DNA from 2 places in the Clostridium sp. 001 genome. Region 1 is predicted to be linked to the other one. Evidence: a T-box and tRNA genes for the amino acid it is inferred to sense, from the RefSeq annotation. Region 1 holds a T-box; the other holds one or more tRNA genes.
What was found. The T-box of region 1 lies ahead of proS (proline--tRNA ligase). A T-box ahead of a tRNA ligase gene usually reads a tRNA of that ligase, here a tRNA-Pro.

Region 1 (10,388 bases):
CCATCTTTAATTCATGAAATGAGTAATAGAGCTTATTACGAAGTTTAGCAATGATGGCAGTTGCTACCTTTCCAACAGTACCTTCTACTGATGCTTTCTGTTTAGGTTTTCTGACTCCGGTTGGCATGATTGCTGTCATGTAATGAGAACCAAGTGCCTCATAATTGTCGTTAAGTATGATATCGCCTTCTTTAGGATGGGATATAACACCAGTTTTGAGATTATCGCAAACAGTACGGATGGTGACACCACCAAAGAATTCATACATGTGAATATGACATCTAAGCCATGTGTCCTGCTTCATATCAAGACAGGGCTCTACATATGAATACTGGCTATATGGAAGTGTAGCAACAAACAGATATACGGTAATCACTTCACCTGTTGTAGCATCAACATAAGACATCCCTGGTCCTGACCAGTCTACTTCTGTGATGACACCTGGCTTGTGATCCAGATGATTAGTCAGTTTGTTTGCAATCGTATAATCACTGTATCCCTCGCAGAATTTAGTGTAGCCCATAGAGATTTCGTTGGAGCTATTACATTTATCACAGTATTCCTGCCAAAGCAGTTTTAATGTAACACCAACTTTCTTCAATTCTTTGTGAACATACTCATAATCAGGATTCCTATACATATTTTCGATGACATGCTTATCCGGATAGAAAATCCGATATACGATTTCCTCATCCATGTCTTTGACAGTATCGAAGGTAATGCCGAGAGAATCAGCGATGTGAAACACATCACTAACAGAGTTTTTAGACATATGCCTGGTAGCTGCAATTGTGTTACGTGACATACGTGCTGCTCGAAGCTCTAGGATGAGCTTCACTTTGATTTTATTGGCCATAAAAAGGCCTCCCTTCTGTAAAATTAGGTAGCTTTTAGCTCCATATTTATTGTACAGAAGATTTATGAATAAGTGGAATCATTCCACGAATGACCTTATAAAAAACAGAGTGGAATCATTATGCGAATAGGTGGCTCTCAATTGCGTATTGATGGCTCCGTGAACGCGAAATAATCATTCATGCACTATTTCGCTTTCTTCTTTAATACAGCATAGTATTACTAATATGCATTGAAGTATATATATTAAACATAAATAAGGTACATCTTTGAGAAATACAATCTTATAACTAAATAAAAATAATATGCATGTTGCTATTATTAGTCCTATAATGATTTTTACCTGCACATTTATTTTTTTTATATAATTTATTATCCTTAACCTTCTTAATAATTCTATATACATAAAAGATAACTGCTGCTGCTAAAAAATAACTTATTACATTAATAATATTCTCTATTTTATATTCTGATAATATTTTTCTAATATAAATAAATAGAGTGTCTATTAAAAACCATATAGAAAAAATAATTTCTCCTATAACTATGTATTCTAATATATTTTTTTTATGCTTTTTATATACTAACCAACTTAATGTAATACATCCTACGCCTAATGAAAAACATAGAAAATGTAAAATAATTATTATATGTATCATATTGTCCTCCTGTAATAGGTTGTACAACTATATATTAACATATCGTGAATATAAATATGTGCATTTAATTCTCAGGAACTATTTACAAGACAATTATGACACACAAAAAAACCGTACTGGATTCCAGTACGGTCATATGTATGGTGGAGGCGAGGGGAATCGAACCCCTGTCCAAAAGCAGAAACATTTGAGCATCTCCGAGTGCAGTCCTTAATTTAACATTCCCTCTTTCAGACGCCTAAGGACAGGCTTCTGAATTCAGTAGCTTCATAAATTCCGTTCCTAGGTCAAAGCTTTCCTAGGCTCGTTTCCCCGCTGTCGACGCCAGACCCTAGATCGCGGGAAGTCTAGGCTGACGGCTAGCAGACTATGCTGCTAAAGCTAAATTTTCGTTATTGTTTTCGTTTATATTTAATCCCATAGTTTTTTAACGCGGGCCCACAGGTTCCCTCGACTCGCTTCTCAAACACATCACACCCCTGTCGAAACCATTGCGCCCCCATGTTGGGTTAAGTGTTTGAATACTTAACATTGCATAATTATTATCTTATGTAGTATTAAATTATATCACCCAGATTGCTATAAGTCAAATATAAAAAAATTGAACTATAACAAATAATAAGAAAGTATTCCAAAATTAGTTATACTATATGCGTTTAAAAATAGTTTATAGAATATGATTTTTACTTTATAGATTACCCCTTGAACTCAAAAGTTTTTTAGAGATTTAAACTACTTTTATAAAGCTAATTTAGGGAGAAATCATTATATATTGTTAATGACTTCTCCTGTTTTAAATGTTTTTATTTTGCTGACTGCTTTTTATTGTTTTTATTATGATTTTGTCCTTCTTCAGTAATAGGTATCTGGCCTTTACTTTTTTTAGCTCTGGCCTTTTTGTTATCAGGCTGACTGTCCTTTGTCATTTATATTACCTCCTAAATTAATCCTGCTTTCTTATTTCCAGTTTTAGCTTTTCCCTGGATTTCTTTCACAGGTTTCACAGTATTTCTATTAGATTTCATCTTTTTATTGCTTTCAGTACCATGAGGGTCACTTGGATCGGGCCTTCTCATTCCTGCTTTAGCCATAAAAATACCCTCCTTAGATTCAAAATACATAGTTATTTTTAGCATTGAATAAGAAAATATACACATAATAAGCAGAGATATTATTTATCAAATATTGAAAAAAATATATAAATAATTAATAAAAAAGAGGTGGCAAGGTATGAAGAAAAAATTAAGCATTTTTATGTGCACTATGTTTTTAGTATCTTTACTTGGAGTACCTGTAGTATATTCCAAGGAAGTTACACAAATGCAAAATGAAAATGTGCAGCTTGAACACATACAAAATAAAAATGTACAGCTTAAAATAGACTCTAAAAAGAAAAATAAAATTCCTAAGAGATTCAGAAAAACTACAGATGACATTAGAGTTTATGGTAAAGCCTTAAATTTGAAGGGATTATCCTCTTTAAATGCTTCAGGCAGCGCACAGTTTACAGGGCAGAATATAAAAATGGTGAAAGAGGAAATAGGTAATGTACCTATATTGGTAGTAGATTTAAGGGAAGAGTCCCATGGTTTTATAAATGACTTGGCAGTTAGCTGGGTAGGAGAAGAAAAAAATAATGCAAATAAGGGACTTACTAAGGAGCAGGTATTAAAGGATGAAAGCGAAAGGTTAAAAGGTATCAAATTAAATGAGGAACTTGATATTGAGAAAAAAGAAATAATTCCAGCTAAAGTTCAAGATGAGAGGGAACTGGTAGAAGAAAATAAGATGTCCTATGTAAGAATACCCGTTACAGATACAGAAGGTCCTACAGATGAAATGGTGGATTATTTCATAAGTATTGTAAAGAAAACACCGCCAGGTACATGGATGCATTTTCACTGCAAAGCTGGAATTGGAAGGACTACTACGTTTATGACAATGTACGATATCATGAAAAATGCTAAGGATGTAAGCTTAGACGATATAATGGAGAGACAGATTTTGCTTGGAGGAAAAAATTTACTTAAGCCTTTTCATAAAGTTGGAAGTAAATCCTCAGAGAGATCCGAATTTATAAAGAAGTTCTATGAATACGCAAAAGAAAATAAGGATAATTTTAATACTAGTTGGTCTGAGTGGTTAAAAAGCAATAAAGATTCAGTTAAAGACTTAAATTAGGAGGTCTTATAGATTGAAACATAAAAATAATATATTTGTCAGGACAGCTGTATTTATGTGTATATTTTTTATGACAATAAACTCCAATGTGGTTTTCGCAAATAATTCAAAACATAACTTGAATGAAGATTTACAGAAGGACAATAAAAAAATAATTTACTTAACTTTTGATGATGGACCTAGTAAACTTACAGATAAGTTTCTAGATATACTAAAGGAGAACAATGTAAAAGCTACATTTTTTCTCATAGGTAATCAAATAGAAGATAATGAACAGGTAGTAAAGAAAATATATAGTGAGGGTCACAGTATAGGACTTCACACATATACTCATAAATATAGAAAAATATACAAAAATGGTGACAGTTTTATAGATGAAATGAATAAATCTAACGAATTGATAAAGAAAGTTACAGGGAAGGAAAGTCACTTAATAAGATTCCCAGGAGGGAGCAGGAAACATCTAAATAAAAGTTTTTTAGAGAAATTGCACAACAATAAGTTCAAAATATATGACTGGAACATACAGGCATCTGATGGAATTAACCCCAAAAGTCCACCGGATAAACTAGTCAAAGAGGCTACTAAAGATCCAGATAAACACAATCCAGTAATACTTTTAATGCACTGCGATTATATGCATAAAAATACTTGCATTGCTCTCCCTGAAATAATAAAGTACTATAAATTACAGGGCTATGAGTTTAAAACTATAACAGAAGATACAGGGGAGGTTTATTTTCCAATAAGAACTAATAAAGCTTCTTCATTTTTAGAAAAGTTATTTAAAAATTAGTAAATGTAATAATATAGTTTTTATAATTGAGGTTTGAACTTATACGTAACATATAATCTATAGTTGAGAATATTTAAATACAAATTTTTAATTGTAAATAAATGTTATGAAGTATTCTCAACTATTACTTTAATCTATTACAATATCAGTATATTATTGTACAACCATTGCCAATATTAATAAAATTTTAGTATATTATATCAAATTATCCCAATATTGATTGAAATTAATACCATTTTTGTTTAAAATGAAAATGGTATTTTTGTGCTATAGATAAAATAAAAAATTAGACTAAGATTAAATAAAATCCATGAATTTTATAAATAACATGAATTTTGCCAATAAGAACAGTATTAATATGGGGGTAAAGTAAGTGATAGAAAATTTTTTAGATAAAAAAGCTACAATATTAAAAAAAGAAAAAAGAGCAAATAAAAGATATAAGTATGACTATAATTTTAAAATTGAAAGCGTAAATTTAAAAGAAATAAATTTAGATGTGCTAGGTGTAAATATTTCTATTAATGGAATAGCCTTTATCTCCAATATAAGTTTTGAAAAAGGCGACATGTTATCAATTGCCTTTAAATTTAATAATGTAACTATACCTGCAATTATTAAAGTGCAGCACGTAAATATATGCGATACTGGATTTTTTGTTGGTGGTGAATTCATAGCTATGCAAAATATGTATAGAGAAGTATTAAAAAGAGGATGTGAGACTTTTTCTGTAAAGTAGCTTTCTATAACAATTCTTTAATGGCAGATATTATTAAAATTAAATCTCATCTTAATTTTCAATATATAATTTAAAAATAAGTATGTAAATAGCGCTTCCAAATTTCAATTGAAAACTCTATGTGGGTATTCTAGCTTAAAATCAACTGTAACTATTAATTTTTATGGGATTAATCTATATAGAGTTTGTAAGTGGAAGCTGAACTTATACCTGAAAATAATGCTGACAAAATTGAAATCACACTTAAAAACTTTTTTTATAAATCTTAGTGAGGTATTTTAGAAAATCTTAGAAGCTTATATATGTCTGAGGTATGAGTTTATATAAGTTTCTTTAGATTTTCAAAATACGGAACTTTAGACTTATCAAGTGATTCTTAGGTTCAGATGGAGTTTGCTTATAAGGATGACTTTCCCAAGCTGAATCTTAGAAGAACTTATCCAGGCGCGTAGCAGTGCTTACCCCCCACTTTGATAAAAGATGGGGGGTGTTAGCAATGGTAGCGATCGGATAAAAAGTTTTTAGTCTGATGAAATTTGTCAGCATATGAACTGGTATAAGTCAACTTCTCAGCTACAAACCTCATGTGTGCAGATTCTTTTTCATAATATCCATAAATGTATCTGGTGGAACAACTTTTACTTTAGGATTTTTATTTAACTCGTTTACTACTTTTTCTATGTCTTTCATGGATTTACTCCATGCATGAACGTACACAAATGTATAGGTTTCAGGTTTGGATATGTTGGTGTATCCTTTATTAACATAATTATTTATGTTGTTTATAAGAGCATCTTCCTCTTCCAGTCCAGACCAGAGTACATCTCTGCAGGACACCACTGGCTTTCCATTGCTCCATACAATTTTACCTTTATAGTCATTTTGCTTGCTATAATTAAGGTAGAATATACCATCAACATTTGAACAACTAGTGTATTTATCCCATAATTTAGTATCATAAAGTGACCAGTCATCCAAAACTGACACATACCTTTCATCTACATCTGCCATATAATTGTTTAATCTTTTCAGATATGCATTTAAAGAATCTTCCTCAAACTTACTAGGGTACATATAACCATTACCAGAAGGTGATACTACAAAGTTATCTCGATGAGAATTTGAAGATGCATTTTTATAATATAGTTTAAAAACGGTAGGTGTCAGTTCATACATAGAAGGACTTATGCTGAATCCCATATTAAAACTACCTCTTTTAGGAGAGCCGTACCATTTTTCAGATCCATAATTACTTCCAAGGTTCCACTGCTGGTTATCTCCATCTGACATTATAAAAGTTACATAGTGCATAGGCTGAGAGAAAAGTTTTTTATCAGGATTTACACTGCTTTTTTGTGTTAAAGGTACTGATGGAAAGGCACTTAATACTGTTAAATTGTAAGACCAATCTGCAGGAACCATACTTACTCCATTTTTAGAGGCTGCACTTACATTACCATGTTCGTCAGGCCCCCACCCAAGGCACGTAGAGTCCTTTTTCATAGACCCAAAAACTTTATCCCTTAGTGAGAAATCTTTTAGATCATCCTCATAAAACACTAGACATTTACTCATGATGCCATAATCTCTAAGAGGAGCATTTTTATTTGGAGACAGCTCAATTACAACGGAATGGTTTAGTCCTGAATTCCACAAATTATTATAAGCCCAATATTTATCGGTGTTTACACAATCACCCTGCATTTTAATTCCTGTATTTTTAACCTTATTTTCTATAGACTTATCTATAACTATAGAATTTTTTAACGCTGCAAGAGAGCAGGCGTTGTTAATGGAAGGGTTTTTTTCAGGATAACTGTTGTAAAGTACATATCCAGATACTAGTGATTTAAATGTATCTAGCAAATACCAGGGATCTTTTACTGTGGTATAGGTTACCCCGTAATTTGATTTCAAATCATCCAGCCATATTTTGTAATCAGGTTGATTTTTATTTAAGGTATATATTTGAGAATTTGACTTATTTGATATTACTCCCTGAAGGGTGACTATCATAGTTTTTTCTACAGGAGTTAGATCATTTTGGTAAATTACATAAAGGTGATGCGGTATCTTTGAGTTTTTTACATAATAAGGCTTGCCTAAAAAAGCATGTACATTTGGAATAAATGCACCAATTAAAAAAATAGAAAGAATTAATACAATAAATTTTTTGAATTTCATATAAATTTACCTCCTGATTTTATTATGCAGCTTTTTGGTTAGTTTATTAGAAATTTGATTTGGTAAAGTATAGCAGCAGCTGTTTAAAAAAGTAAGAATATTTTTAGACGCATAATATTTGGAGAAACCCTAATTTCAAAAAATATATTGACAATAAATTTCCTATATTCTATTATATAGAAAGAGTTTAACTAAATATAGTGATATGCAAAGAAGAGGATTAGTAAAAATGATATTTTTTTAAGAGAGGAAACGGGTGGTGAAAGTTTCTAAATGTACATTTTGAACCTACCTTTGAGTTCTGTTAGGATACAGCGGTAATTGCCGTTATAATTATAATTGAGAGAATATGTTTAATGTTTTAAATATATTAATCAGGGTGGTACCGCCGACGTAACCTCGGTCCCTTTTGGGATTGGAGGCTTTTTTATATTTCAAAGAAAAACTAGTTGCACTAAATTGAAATTTTGGAGGTAATTAAAATTGAGTAAAAAGATGGTAGAACAAATAACATCAAGAGATGAAGATTTTGCACAGTGGTATACAGACATTGTAAAAAAAGCAGAATTAGCTGATTATTCAAGTGTAAGAGGCTGTATGATAATACGTCCTTATGCCTATGCTATGTGGGAAAATATTCAGAGTTATTTAGACAAGAGATTTAAGGAGACAGGACATCAAAATGTATATATGCCTTTATTTATTCCTGAAAGTCTTCTTCAAAAGGAAAAAGATCATATAGAGGGATTTGCACCAGAAGTTGCCTGGGTAACTCACGGTGGTAATGAAGAACTTACAGAAAAATTATGTGTTCGTCCAACATCAGAAACATTATTTTGTGAACATTATGCTAAGATAGTGCAGTCTTATAAAGACCTGCCTAAGCTTTACAATCAGTGGTGTTCTGTAGTTAGATGGGAAAAGACTACAAGACCTTTCCTTAGAACTACAGAATTTTTATGGCAGGAAGGTCATACTATACATGAAACTAAGAAGGAAGCACAAGAAGAAACTACAAGGATGCTGAATGTATATTCGGATCTTTGTGAAAAAGTGCTGGCTATTCCAGTATTAAAGGGACAGAAAACTGACAGTGAAAAATTTGCAGGAGGAGAAGCTACATATACTATAGAAGCACTTATGCATGATGGAAAGGCACTTCAGGCTGGTACATCTCATTACTTAGGACAGAACTTTGCAAAATCTTTTGGAATGCAGTATTCAGATAAAGAAGGAAAACTTCAATATGTATACCAGACTTCCTGGGGTGTAACAACTCGTCTTTTAGGAGCAATTATAATGGTACATGGTGATGATAATGGACTCGTAGTTCCACCTAGAATAGCTCCTACTCAGGTAATTATAGTACCTATAGCACAGCATAAAGAAGGAGTACTGGATAAGGCAAATGAGCTAAAAGATAGAATAGCTAAATTTGCAAGAGTCAAACTTGACGACAGTGATAAAATGGCTGGATGGAAGTTTAGTGAATATGAGATGAAGGGAGTTCCTGTACGTCTTGAAGTAGGACCAAAGGATATCGAGAAAAATCAAGTTGTACTTGTAAGGAGAGACAGTGGAGAAAAGATAATAGTATCCATGGATAACTTAGAGAAGGATATACCAGATCTTTTAGATAAAATTCATGATGGTATGTTTGAAAAGGCAAAAAATCTTATAGAAAACAATACAAATAATGCTGTAAATATGGAAGAGTTTAAAGATATAATGGAAAATAAAATAGGTTTTGTAAAGGCTATGTGGTGTGGAGACGCTAAATGTGAAGAAAAAATTAAAGAAGTTACTGGTGCATCTTCAAGGTGTATTCCATTTGAACAAGAACATATTTCAGATACCTGCGTATGCTGTGGTAAAAAAGCTGATAAATTAGTTTATTGGGGAAAAGCATACTAAAATATGTTTAATATAATACTTTAATTTTTAGAAATACTATCAAAATTTTGATAGTATTTCTTTTTGGTGAATAAACTTAATGGTTACTTGCAAACATTATAGGTATTTGGTTAAAAATAACTTTAAAAATATTTTGTAAATACTAGTAGGAAAAATAGTATTTATTGCTATAATATAAATAGATTATGAGTTGAAATAAAGTGGAGGCTTACATATGTTTAATAGCAAAAAATTTAAAGGCAACAAATTCAAATATGTTATTTATTATTCACTATTAGCTGTTATAATTGTGTTTATAGTTAATGAATACTCTAGTCAATTAAAATATGAGCACATAAAATATAGTGATTTTATAAATTATATTAACCAAAATAAAATATCTAATGTACAAATATCCAAGGATAGGCTAATAATAACCCCTAAGGATAAGGATAAAGCTCACAAAGGAAAAATACTTTATACTGAAAGGGTAGATGATCAGGATTTAATTAAAAAGTTAAATGATGCCAAAGTCCAGTATGAAGGTGTGTCACAGGAAAGCTCTTTAATGAGAAGCCTTTTTACAAATTGGATTTTACCCATAAGTATAATTATGTTTTTTGGAAGTATTTTAATGGGAAGACTAGATAAAAAAATGGGCAGTGGAGTTATGTCCTTTGGAAAGAATACTGCTAAAATATATGCGGAAAATGAAACTGGCGTGAACTTTAATGATGTGGCAGGACAGGAAGAAGCTAAAGAGTCTCTGATTGAAATAGTTGATTTCTTGCATAACTCTCAAAAATATGTATCAATAGGTGCAAAGCTTCCTAAGGGAGCACTCCTTGTAGGACCCCCTGGAACAGGAAAAACTCTTCTTGCAAAGGCTGTAGCAGGAGAAGCTAAAGTCCCATTTTTCTCTATATCAGGTTCTGCTTTTGTAGAGATGTTTGTAGGTATGGGGGCATCTAGAGTTAGAGATTTATTTAAACAGGCGCAGGAAAAAGCTCCTTGCATAGTATTTATAGATGAAATAGATGCCATAGGTAAAAGTAGAGGTGGCAACGTATCTGGAAATGAT
Region 2 (10,388 bases), 320 kb from region 1:
CTATAATTTTAATATTTTCTGACATTAGGAGAAAAATAATCATTATCTATTAAATTAGGAGGAGAAAATGAATAGAGTAGGACAAAAAATAAAATTAGCAAGAACTGAATTGGGTATTAGTCAGAAACAGTTAGCTAAAAAACTAGGAGTTTCAGAGAAATTTATAAATGAAGCGGAATCTGGAAAGAGAATAGTAAATCAAAATATAATTGATAAACTTTCCAAAATATTAGGTAAAAGTATAAATGATATAACTATGTCTTTTGAAGAGGAAGTATATAAAGAAGATAAAACTCCAAAATTTTCTCCAGTAACTAAGAAGGAGAAAGTACAGGACGTTTGGAGTGAGGCTTTTGGATCTGTTTTAAAAAAGGTACCTATTTATAAATATGATATGAGAAGATCAGTAGGATTTAGACAGCTTCCGTTGATTGATAATAAAATAGAAGGATATGCTCAGGATAAAGTGATGTATTTGCAAGTAGAAAGTGATGATATGGAAGGATTTAGAATACAAAGAGGAGATTTAGTTTTTGTACACATCACAGGGGAAATCTATAATAATTCTATATATTTAGTAGAATATAGTGGAAAAAGGGAATTGAGACAGATAAAGAAGCTGGATAGTAATAAGGTGCTTCTTATTAGTAGTAGAAGTGGTATAAGAACAGAAACTATTGAGATTAAAAGTTTAAAGATAATTGCTAAATTGGATAGACTTGAAATAAAACTTTAATTTGGAATTAAAGCTGAATATTTAGGACACAACTAGGTAAAAACAAAATATAGTGAAATTGGCTAGGATAGGAACAGAGATTCTATTCTAGCCAATTTCTAATTTAAATTCCTTCTAAGTTGAAGTCAGGTACAAAACTTTTAGAAGAACTTGTACTGTCTTGAATAAATGCATTTTTTATACCTAGAGATAGACAATAATTTATAAATGAATCATAGTGCTTTGGGCTTAAAGGCCTGTTTATTTCAGGAAACTTATAAGAATTATACATAGGTGTATATTGATTCATTATGCTTATGTAAACTGAATCTCCAAAGGTATTGTATATATAATCTATTATTTTCTTTGAGTCAAATAATAAACCGGGCAGCATGAGGTGACGTATTATAACCCCTTTTGTTACCATGCCGTTTTTATCAAATTTTATAGTGCCTACTTGGTTAAACATTTCTTCTATGGCTTTTGAAGCATAGATAAAGTAGTCGGGGGCATGAGAATATTTAACTGCATATTTGCTATTAAAATATTTTAAATCAGGAAGATACACATCTATATATCCTTTCAGGTCTTTTAAAGCAGCTGCATTTATATAACTGTTAGTATTGAATAATACTGGAAGATGAAGACCCTTTGATTTAGCTATATCCAGGGCTTTAATTATTTGTGGAATGTAATGGGTTGGAGTAACTAAATTTATGTTGTGAGCATTTCTATCCTGTTGTTCTAGAAAAATTTCACTAAGCCTTTTTATGGATACTTCTTTTCCTATGTTCTCAGCACTTATAGTGTGATTCTGGCAAAAAACACATCTTAGATTACAATTAGAAAAAAATATAGTTCCTGAACCATTAATACCAGAAATGCAGGGTTCTTCCCACTTGTGTAAGGATACTTTGGCTATTTTTACATTTTTGCCAGCATTGCAAAAGCCAGTTGAGCCTTTTAATCTGTTTGCTTTGCAGGATCTAGGACATAAGATGCAATTTTCCAAATAGTTTTGCATAAAAGCACTTCCTTTAAAGTTTAGATAATTAAAAATCAATATGATTATAGCTTTTTAATTATAACATAAAGAAGTAATTCATTTATTATAATTTCTAAGATAAAAAACAATACATTGTACTATAAATATAAGACTTACTAAACCAAAAGCAGGATATAAAAATGAAATTAGTTTTACAAAACCAATTTGGGATACAGGAATTGTAATTAATATTATTATAATTATTGATCTTTTATAGGGTATATTAAATACTTCTTCAAAGTTCTTTCCTACACTATATATATTAGATACCTCTGTAGAAAACATCTCCAACCAAATTATAGCAAGCAGTACTATTTCTAATATTTTTCCAAAACGATTTGCTATGTAGAGGAGGGGAATTTCATATTTAAATATATAGGGTATATTCAAAATTAGCATGAAGTTTATTATAAAAACCAGTATTGTAAGGATTAAGGAGCCGATAATAGAACCTGCGATAAGACTTTTCCTTTTGTTTATGGAAAGACTTAAAGGCACTAAAACGCCACTGCAGGATAACATATTAAAACCAGAATACATTAATGAAGAGAAAAGCCAGCTCTGTTTACAGCAATTTATATTTTTTAAGCTAGATATATTTAGATTTTTATAGAAAGCTAAATATAATATAAATAACGTTACTATTACTAATATAAGTGAAGGAACTATGACTGAATTTATTTCAAGCAGCCCTTTAGTATCTCTAAATAATGTAATCATAGCTATAAATATCATAAATATTATACCTATCCACCGTGATACTCCAAAGTATTGATGAATTAGGGCGCCACTTCCAGCAAGTATTATAGCTGATCCACCAATTAAGAAAAAAGTAGTTAAGGAATTGGTAAGTATACCTAAAAATCCAGGACTTACTAAGGATATGAGACCATCATAAGAGTTTAATTTATATTTTTTGCTTATGCTAATTATTATAATTGACATTACTATGTATACAATACAGCAGATCAATATACCTATGAAGCTTTTGTAACCATATTGGGTAAAAAATTGGCTTATTTCTTGTCCTGATGCTAAGCCAGCGCCAACTATTGTACCTATAAATACAGCGGCTACTTGGAAAATCAAAACAATCTCTTTATTCAAAAATATCCCCCCAGTAATATAATTTTTAATTTTACTTATGTCCACTTTTCCGAAAAGGCAGCCATCGAATAAATATATCCTATATATAAATATATAAATCACATATAAAAATAATGAATTATAAATTAAAATTCTATTTACGGGAAAAATAAAGTTTAAGTGAATTAGCTAAGGCATTTGAAAGAAAATAGGTTGGCATAATAACTAGTTATTTCTTTCAAAATCACTTAACTTAATAGAAGGAGGTGAATTTCTACTACAGAGTAAAAACTGAGAGTAGGAAGTATATGAGAAAAAGAAGTATAATTTGTACCATATTACTTATAATTTTTTCTTGTAGTTTAATATGCGGATGCAATTTAAATAAAAAGGAAGATACTAAAGAGTCAAATGAAAGTTTTGATATGAAAGCAGCAGGCAATACGGTAGATACTTATATGAAATATCTCATGAAAAGTGATGTTGAGAATATTAAAAAATTATATTCCAAAGAACTCCTAAAAAGTCCCATAAAGAGTGAAAATCAAAATTTAAAAATTGTTGGATATAGTTTAAGTGATAGCAGCGAAATTGGAAAGTCAGGGCAATTTAAGGTAAAAGTGGCAAGAGTAGATTTAAGCAAACCTTTTGCAGTGTTAGATGAATATTCTATAAAAGTAGTAAAGGAAGGTAATGACTATAAGATTAATAAAACTAGTGATGTTGTGGATAGGGAAGCATTTATTGAAAAAGATAAAATAAAAATGAGAAATAAAAATGATGTAAAGACAAATGTAGTAATAGACATAACAAATGTACCTAATTATGTATTTCCAAAAGATGATAAGGTAAATATAGATAAGGCTGCTGTACCAAAAAACAACTTTGGTATAATTGATTTTTCCTATACGGGAGATAACATGGCAATGGTTACTTATAACAAAGATTCATATATAGGAGTAATAAAAATAGATGAAAGCATGTCAGCACAATCCCAGGATTCTGACGGACAGCAGGGTGATGGCGGTGACAGTAAGGATGGAGGAGAAGGTGGCAAAAAGGGTGAAGTGGAGAAAACAGTAGGAAAAAATATAACTAATTTAGATCTTCTAAAGGATTCTAAAGTAGAATTTGTAACATTTTCTCAAGATGAGAAGTTTGTCATGGCACAATATACAAATGAAAATATAGGTCATTGTATAAGACTCTATAAGGCAAATTCAGGAGATATAGTGGATTACAAGTTTGAAGAAAAATTTCCTCTTGATAAAGTGGATGTAGTTTTTTCCTCTTTTGATGAAGATATATTAAACTTTGATGTTACATCAAAAAATAATAGTAGTGAATCACTTTCTAAACTAACTGGTAAGTGGAAGTTAAGCTTAAAGAATTTTAAAGCAGTGAAAATGTAATATTGTGATATAATGACAATGTATTATTTATTGGGAGATTGAGAGGATGAAGGGTTAGAATGCTGTGGGGAGACAAAACATACTATAGTTTGAATTATTATTTGAGGAGAAAATTTGGATGTAAAGTATTTAAGATATCTTTGGATGGTGGATTTTCTTGTCCTAATAGAGACGGTACTATAAGTACAGGTGGATGTATATTTTGCAGTGAAAAAGGATCTGGGGATTTTGCAGGAAACAGGAATGTATCTATATCAAGTCAGTTTCAGGGTATAAAGCAAATGATGAACAAGAAGTGGAAAGATGGAAAGTATATAGCTTATTTTCAAGCATATACAAATACCTATGCTCCTGTAGAAATACTAAAGCAGAAGTACGAGGAAGCTATAAATCAAGAAGGTGTAGTTGGTCTTGCAATAGCTACTAGACCTGATTGCCTTGGAGATGATGTGCTGGAATTACTTGAGAAATTTAATAATAAAATTTATACTTGGGTAGAACTTGGCTTGCAAAGTTCCAATGATTTTACAGCAGAAAAAATAAACAGGGGATATAAGTTAGAAACCTTTGAAAGATCTGTAAAAAGTTTGAGAAAAATAGGAATTGAAGTGGTAGTACATTTAATAATGGGACTGCCTTATGAAAATAAAGACATTATGATGAATACAGTAAAATATGTATCAAGTCAGGATATACAGGGAGTAAAGTTCCATTTGCTTCACTTAATGGAACATACTCCTCTTGTAAAATTGTATAACGAAGGATATTTGAAGCTTATGAGTCAAGAAGATTATGTAGATGTAATATGCTCAGCACTGTCAAATACTAGGCCAGATATTGTAATTCACAGGTTAACTGGAGATGCGCCTAGAAATTTACTTATAGGACCTAAATGGAGTCTTAAAAAGTGGGAAGTTCTAAATGACATAGATAAAACTATGAAGGATAGAAACATCTATCAGGGAATATATTATGGGAATAATAGGAAATAGTTAATTACTTAACTTACACAGTTTAAAAGTAATGCGAAGTAAAGCTTTGCAAGTTAATAATTAATAATTAATAGTGAAGGATGATTTTTAGCTGTCGCAAAAAATCTTTAAATTTATATAAGTCAGTGCTTAGTAATGTTTTGATTTAGCAAAACGAGTATTCAAAAATTTAATCAAAGATTTTTTGTAGTGTAACGGAAAAAAATCCACATTAACTATTAATTCTTCATTCTTAACTATTAACTAAAAAAATTTTGTATGTGCCAAAGTTGAGATATAAGTAATATGTGATTACTTTTAGAGGAGGAAATTGAAAATTGAAAATAGATGTAATAATATCAGCAGATGATATAAAAGATGAGAAAATTGAGGACAAGTCTGTGGTAATAGTGGACATGCTTAGGGCAACTTCAGTAATTACCACTGCTATGGACAATGGATGTAAGGAAGTGATACCTGTTCTAACTGTAGAAGAAGCTCTAGAAATAGCAGGGAGAGATAGGGAAAAATATATACTTGGAGGCGAGAGAAATGCCTTAAAAATACCAGAATTTGATTGCTCGAATTCTCCACTTGAGTATACTAGAGAAGTTGTAAAAGATAAAATTCTTATAATGACTACAACTAATGGAACTAGAGCAATAAAAAGAAGTGCTGCAGCAAAAAATATGTTAATAGGAGCCCTTATAAATGGAGCTAAGGTGGCAGATAAGCTAGTAAGCTTAAGAAATGATGTAACGATAGTTAATTCTGGAACAAGTGGACAATTTTCTATGGACGATTTTATATGCAGCGGATATATAATAAAGTGCATATTGGAAAAGACAGAGGTAGAGCTTACAGATATATCTAAAACTGCATTATATGTTTATGAAAAAAATCCAGATATTGTAGGATTTATACAAAATGCATCTCACTTTAAGAGGATACAACAGCTAGATTTGTATGATGATTTAAAATACTGCTGCAAGAAAGATATAATAAAAGGTGTTCCCGAATATTTAGATGGAGTTATCAAATTATTATAGAAATGTTGAAAAGCCCTAGTTTTAAGTAATGAAGGGCTTTATTCAATTATCCTTATATAATTGGACTTTATCCATCCTTTAGAATTCAGCCTGTTGTCTCCAGGCAAAAAAACTTCATACCAAAGTTGACTTTGAATTTGAGCACTATCTTGAATTTTTAAAGAAGCATTTTCTTTTAAAGTATTAACTATGCTGGAGTTTGAAATAGGTGAAAGATGGAGATTCCCACTTATAGTAACTACTGCGTTTAAAAATTGAGGAGTGACGTACTTAATGTCTATTTTCTTAGGAGTTTGTTTTAATAATTTTGATTTTAAATCATCGTTTTCATATTTTAAAGAAAGTATTTGTCTTCTCTGGATTGAGACCTTATCGTTAAATTTGTATAGAATAACAGCATTTCCTGCTATAATTAGAAGGAATAAAAAGGCTAGCATTTTAAATCTCCTCATTTAAGTACTTTTATATTAGTATATTCAATAAGGTACTTAAAAATGAAAATTATATTGTCTTCATTAATTCGTTATAATTAGATATATGCATGTCCGAATAATCTATTATTTCGTTCCACTGGTACTCAGAATATAGGTCATGCACACCTATTACAGTCATACCTGCTGATTTTGCACCTTTAACGGCACACAGCACATCTTCAAAAACTACACAATCCTTTGAATTTAAATTTAACTTTTGGGCAGCACAAATATATATATCGGGGAAAGCCTTACTTTTTGAAACTTCATCGCCTGTAATTATTGAGTCAAATAAATCATATATTTTATTCTTTTTGAGACATACGTTTGTTATTTCTCTATAATTGCTTGTAGCTAAAGCTATTTTAATACCCTTTTTCTTTAATAAAAGCAAAAACTCTTTAGCTCCTGGTTTAAGTGAGATATTATGAGAATATTCATAAATAGCCATATCATACCATTCTTTTTGAATTCCTTCTATACTATCAGAAATATTAAATTTGTTTTTAAAATACTCGGCAGTTTCATAAAAGCTCATATGTTCTATATCACTTTTTAAGCTTGGAGGAACAGTTAGTTTTTTTCTTGCTAAATAGTTTTCATCAATGTTTTCCCACATCCACATGGAGTCAATAAGAGTACCATCCATATCAAAAATAGCACCTTTAATGTTTTTAAGCATCTATACATAACCTCATTTCAAGTTTAGTATATTTTTATCTTTTTAATATAAAATGGGCTTTTTGAGGTTTCTCTCAAAAAGCCTAAAAGTTCTTATGAATACAAAACTTCAAAAGCTACAAACTTAAATTGTGCTAATGATTTGGTCGGAGTGACAGGATTTGAACCTGCGACCTCTTGCTCCCGAAGCAAGCGCGCTACCATCTGCGCTACACCCCGCTCATATGCTATTTTATACCATATATAAAAAAAAGACAAGATACTTGTAAACTGCAGTGCACAATGTACGATTTACAATTGAGGATAATTTTCAGTTATCGCAAAAATAAAAAATTGCGAAGCAAAGTTTTTGAGTTGAAAGTTGATAGTGGACAATTGACAGTGAAGGATGATTTTTAGCTATGGCAAAAAATCTTTAAATTTATATGAATCAACTCAGCTATGTTTTGCTTTAGCAAAACGAGCTTTCAAAAATTTAATTAAAGATTTTTTGTAGTGTAACGGAAAAAAATCCACCTTCACTGTCCACTTTCAATTTTCAATTGTCAACTAAATTGCTTCGTAATTTCTTAGTTTACGAATTGCAAATAAAGTATCATATACTCATTTTATCTTCGTTATCCCCTTCGCCTCTTGTAGGAACTGTAGACATGAGGAATCCAACTAGTACTGATACTAGGGCTGGTGATATTATATTTATATAAGCTATGTAAGAGGTTCTATATAATATTAGTGCAGTTATGCCTGTTAAAAGTATGCTGATTATAAAAATATAAATTACAAATTTAGCAAAAGAACTAAAAAACTTTTTATATAGTTTGTGTCTTTTAGGGCCACTTATTATTTTTTGAAACAAAAAATAGGATAATAGAATTAAAATTACGTCTACTGAAGCAGATATTAAAAAATTTTTCAAATAAAACACCTCCAATAGGTTTATTAATCTATAGTATTACCTTATTGGAGGCATTTTACACTTAAATTATTCGCTTAAATACATTTCTCCTACTTTAAATACATCTCCTGCACCTACAGTTAAAAGAAGATCTCCATCTTTTAAATTAGATTTTAAATAATCAACTATGGATTTAAAATCTGAGATATTAGTAGACTTTATACCACGTTTTGCAATTTCTTTAGATAGCATAGCAGAACTTACCTTGCCAGTGTCTTTTTCTCTTGCAGGATATATATTTGCTAAAATTAGTTCATCTACGTTGTCGAAAGCCTCAGTAAATTCTTTAAATAAGCTTATAGTTCGTGAAAAAGTATGGGGCTGAAATACACAGATTATTCTCTTATGAGGGTAATTTATAGCAGCATTTAAAGTTGCTTTTATCTCAGTAGGATGATGAGCATAATCGTCTATTACTGTTATGCCTTCTTTTTTACCCTTCAACTCAAATCTTCTGTGAGTACCTTTAAAGTTTTCCAATCCCATTTTTATGTTATCAGTGGATATATCTAAGACTAAAGATACGGCTGTACTTGCCAGTGCATTTAATATATTGTGTTTACCTGGAACACTCAAATGTAAAGATGATATTTTAACATCATTTTTATATATATCAAAGGATGCACAACTTTTTTCATCAAAACATATATTTCTAGCTGTAATGTCACCATCATTAATTCCATAAGTTAATACGTTGCAGTTAACGGTTGATATAACATTTTTCATTCTTGCATCGTCCGCACAACAAACTAAGTATCCTTCTTCTGGAATTAGATTTGCAAATTTTATAAAGGCATTTTGTATATCATCTATATCTTTATAATAATCAAGGTGATCTGCATCTATATTTAAGATTACGCCTATGGATGGGAAAAACTTCAGAAAAGATCCTTTGTATTCACAAGCTTCAGTAATGAAATAAGGGCTGTTTCCTATTCTTACATTCCCATTTATATTGTCCAAGTTTCCTCCTACTAATATGGTAGGATCTAAATCCGCTTTAAGTGTAATACATGATAGCATGGATGTAGTTGTGGTTTTACCATGGGTACCTGCTATAGCTACATTATACTTATGACCTTTCATTATATGACCTAAAAGTTCAGCTCTGGACATTAGAGGAATGTTCAAAGTTTTAGCTTTTAAAAATTCCTCATTATTTTTTTGGATTGCGGCAGTATATATAACTAAATCTATATCTGGTTTTATATTTTCACTGATTTGTCCTATATAAATTGTAGCTCCTTTTGATTTTAATTTTTCTGTTGCAGGAGAAGTTTTTATATCTGAACCGGATACTTTATATCCCTTTTCTATTAAAATTTCAGCTAAAGCGCTCATGCTTACTCCGCCTATACCTATAAAATGTACTGTCTTATTTTTTATAAAATCAAATGACAACTGAATCACTCCTTTAATTTAACTAACTCATCTAATAATTATATACAAAAATTAATTAAAAAACATAACTTTATGGATATAATTTATAATTTGCAATATTTGAACTTTAAACTTTTTAAAAATTTTATAGCAATGAATTCTTAAGCTACTAGTTGAGCCTGTAGTAAATAGGTGTTGATAAATAACATTTTTTAGAATACAATATGAATAATAGAATAAAATAGTAACATATTATTCGTAAAATTATATAGATGGGTGATAGAATGCAAAAGTTTAGTAGAAATCAGAGAATAGCTGCAGTAACAAAAATCTTACTTGAAAATCCTAATAAAATAATGGGCTTGAATAACTTCACAGAAATGTTTAATACTGCAAAGTCTACTGTAAGTGAGGATATTGTAGTAGTGAAGGATACTTTAAATAAATTGGACATGGGAAAAATAAATACTGTATCAGGAGCAGCAGGGGGAATTAAATATGTATGTGGTATGTCTAATGAAAAGAAAAGGGAATTTGCTGAAAAATTATGTATTATTTTGAAAGATAGAGAAAGAATAATACCAGGGAATTTTTTATATATGACAGATATAATGTTTAACC

Region 2: it has a tRNA-Pro gene. The T-box ahead of proS (proline--tRNA ligase) is inferred to sense a tRNA for this amino acid. The anticodon was not compared.

What each region holds. Positions count from the first base shown of each region.
Region 1 is NZ_CP020473.1:1,909,562-1,919,949, reverse strand. It holds gene istA (IS21 family transposase) at 1-856, opposite strand, end outside; gene B5S50_RS08755 (hypothetical protein) at 1,146-1,514, opposite strand; RNA gene ssrA (transfer-messenger RNA) at 1,656-2,015, opposite strand; gene B5S50_RS21810 (hypothetical protein) at 2,318-2,440, opposite strand; gene B5S50_RS08745 (hypothetical protein) at 2,453-2,605, opposite strand; gene B5S50_RS08740 (phosphatase) at 2,745-3,695, shown strand; gene B5S50_RS08735 (polysaccharide deacetylase family protein) at 3,766-4,491, shown strand; gene B5S50_RS08730 (PilZ domain-containing protein) at 4,865-5,230, shown strand; gene B5S50_RS08725 (GxGYxYP domain-containing protein) at 5,813-7,414, opposite strand; T-box leader at 7,616-7,825, shown strand; gene proS (proline--tRNA ligase) at 7,910-9,328, shown strand; gene ftsH (ATP-dependent zinc metalloprotease FtsH) at 9,543-10,388, shown strand, end outside.
Region 2 is NZ_CP020473.1:2,231,296-2,241,683, reverse strand. It holds gene B5S50_RS10375 (helix-turn-helix domain-containing protein) at 68-736, shown strand; gene B5S50_RS10370 (radical SAM protein) at 840-1,739, opposite strand; gene B5S50_RS10365 (transporter) at 1,818-2,867, opposite strand; gene B5S50_RS10360 (hypothetical protein) at 3,155-4,258, shown strand; gene B5S50_RS10355 (TIGR01212 family radical SAM protein) at 4,318-5,250, shown strand; gene B5S50_RS10350 (2-phosphosulfolactate phosphatase family protein) at 5,568-6,278, shown strand; gene B5S50_RS10345 (hypothetical protein) at 6,317-6,715, opposite strand; gene B5S50_RS10340 (HAD family phosphatase) at 6,780-7,433, opposite strand; tRNA gene B5S50_RS10335 (tRNA-Pro) at 7,576-7,651, opposite strand; gene B5S50_RS10330 (hypothetical protein) at 8,028-8,348, opposite strand; gene murC (UDP-N-acetylmuramate--L-alanine ligase) at 8,415-9,788, opposite strand; gene purR (pur operon repressor) at 10,052-10,388, shown strand, end outside.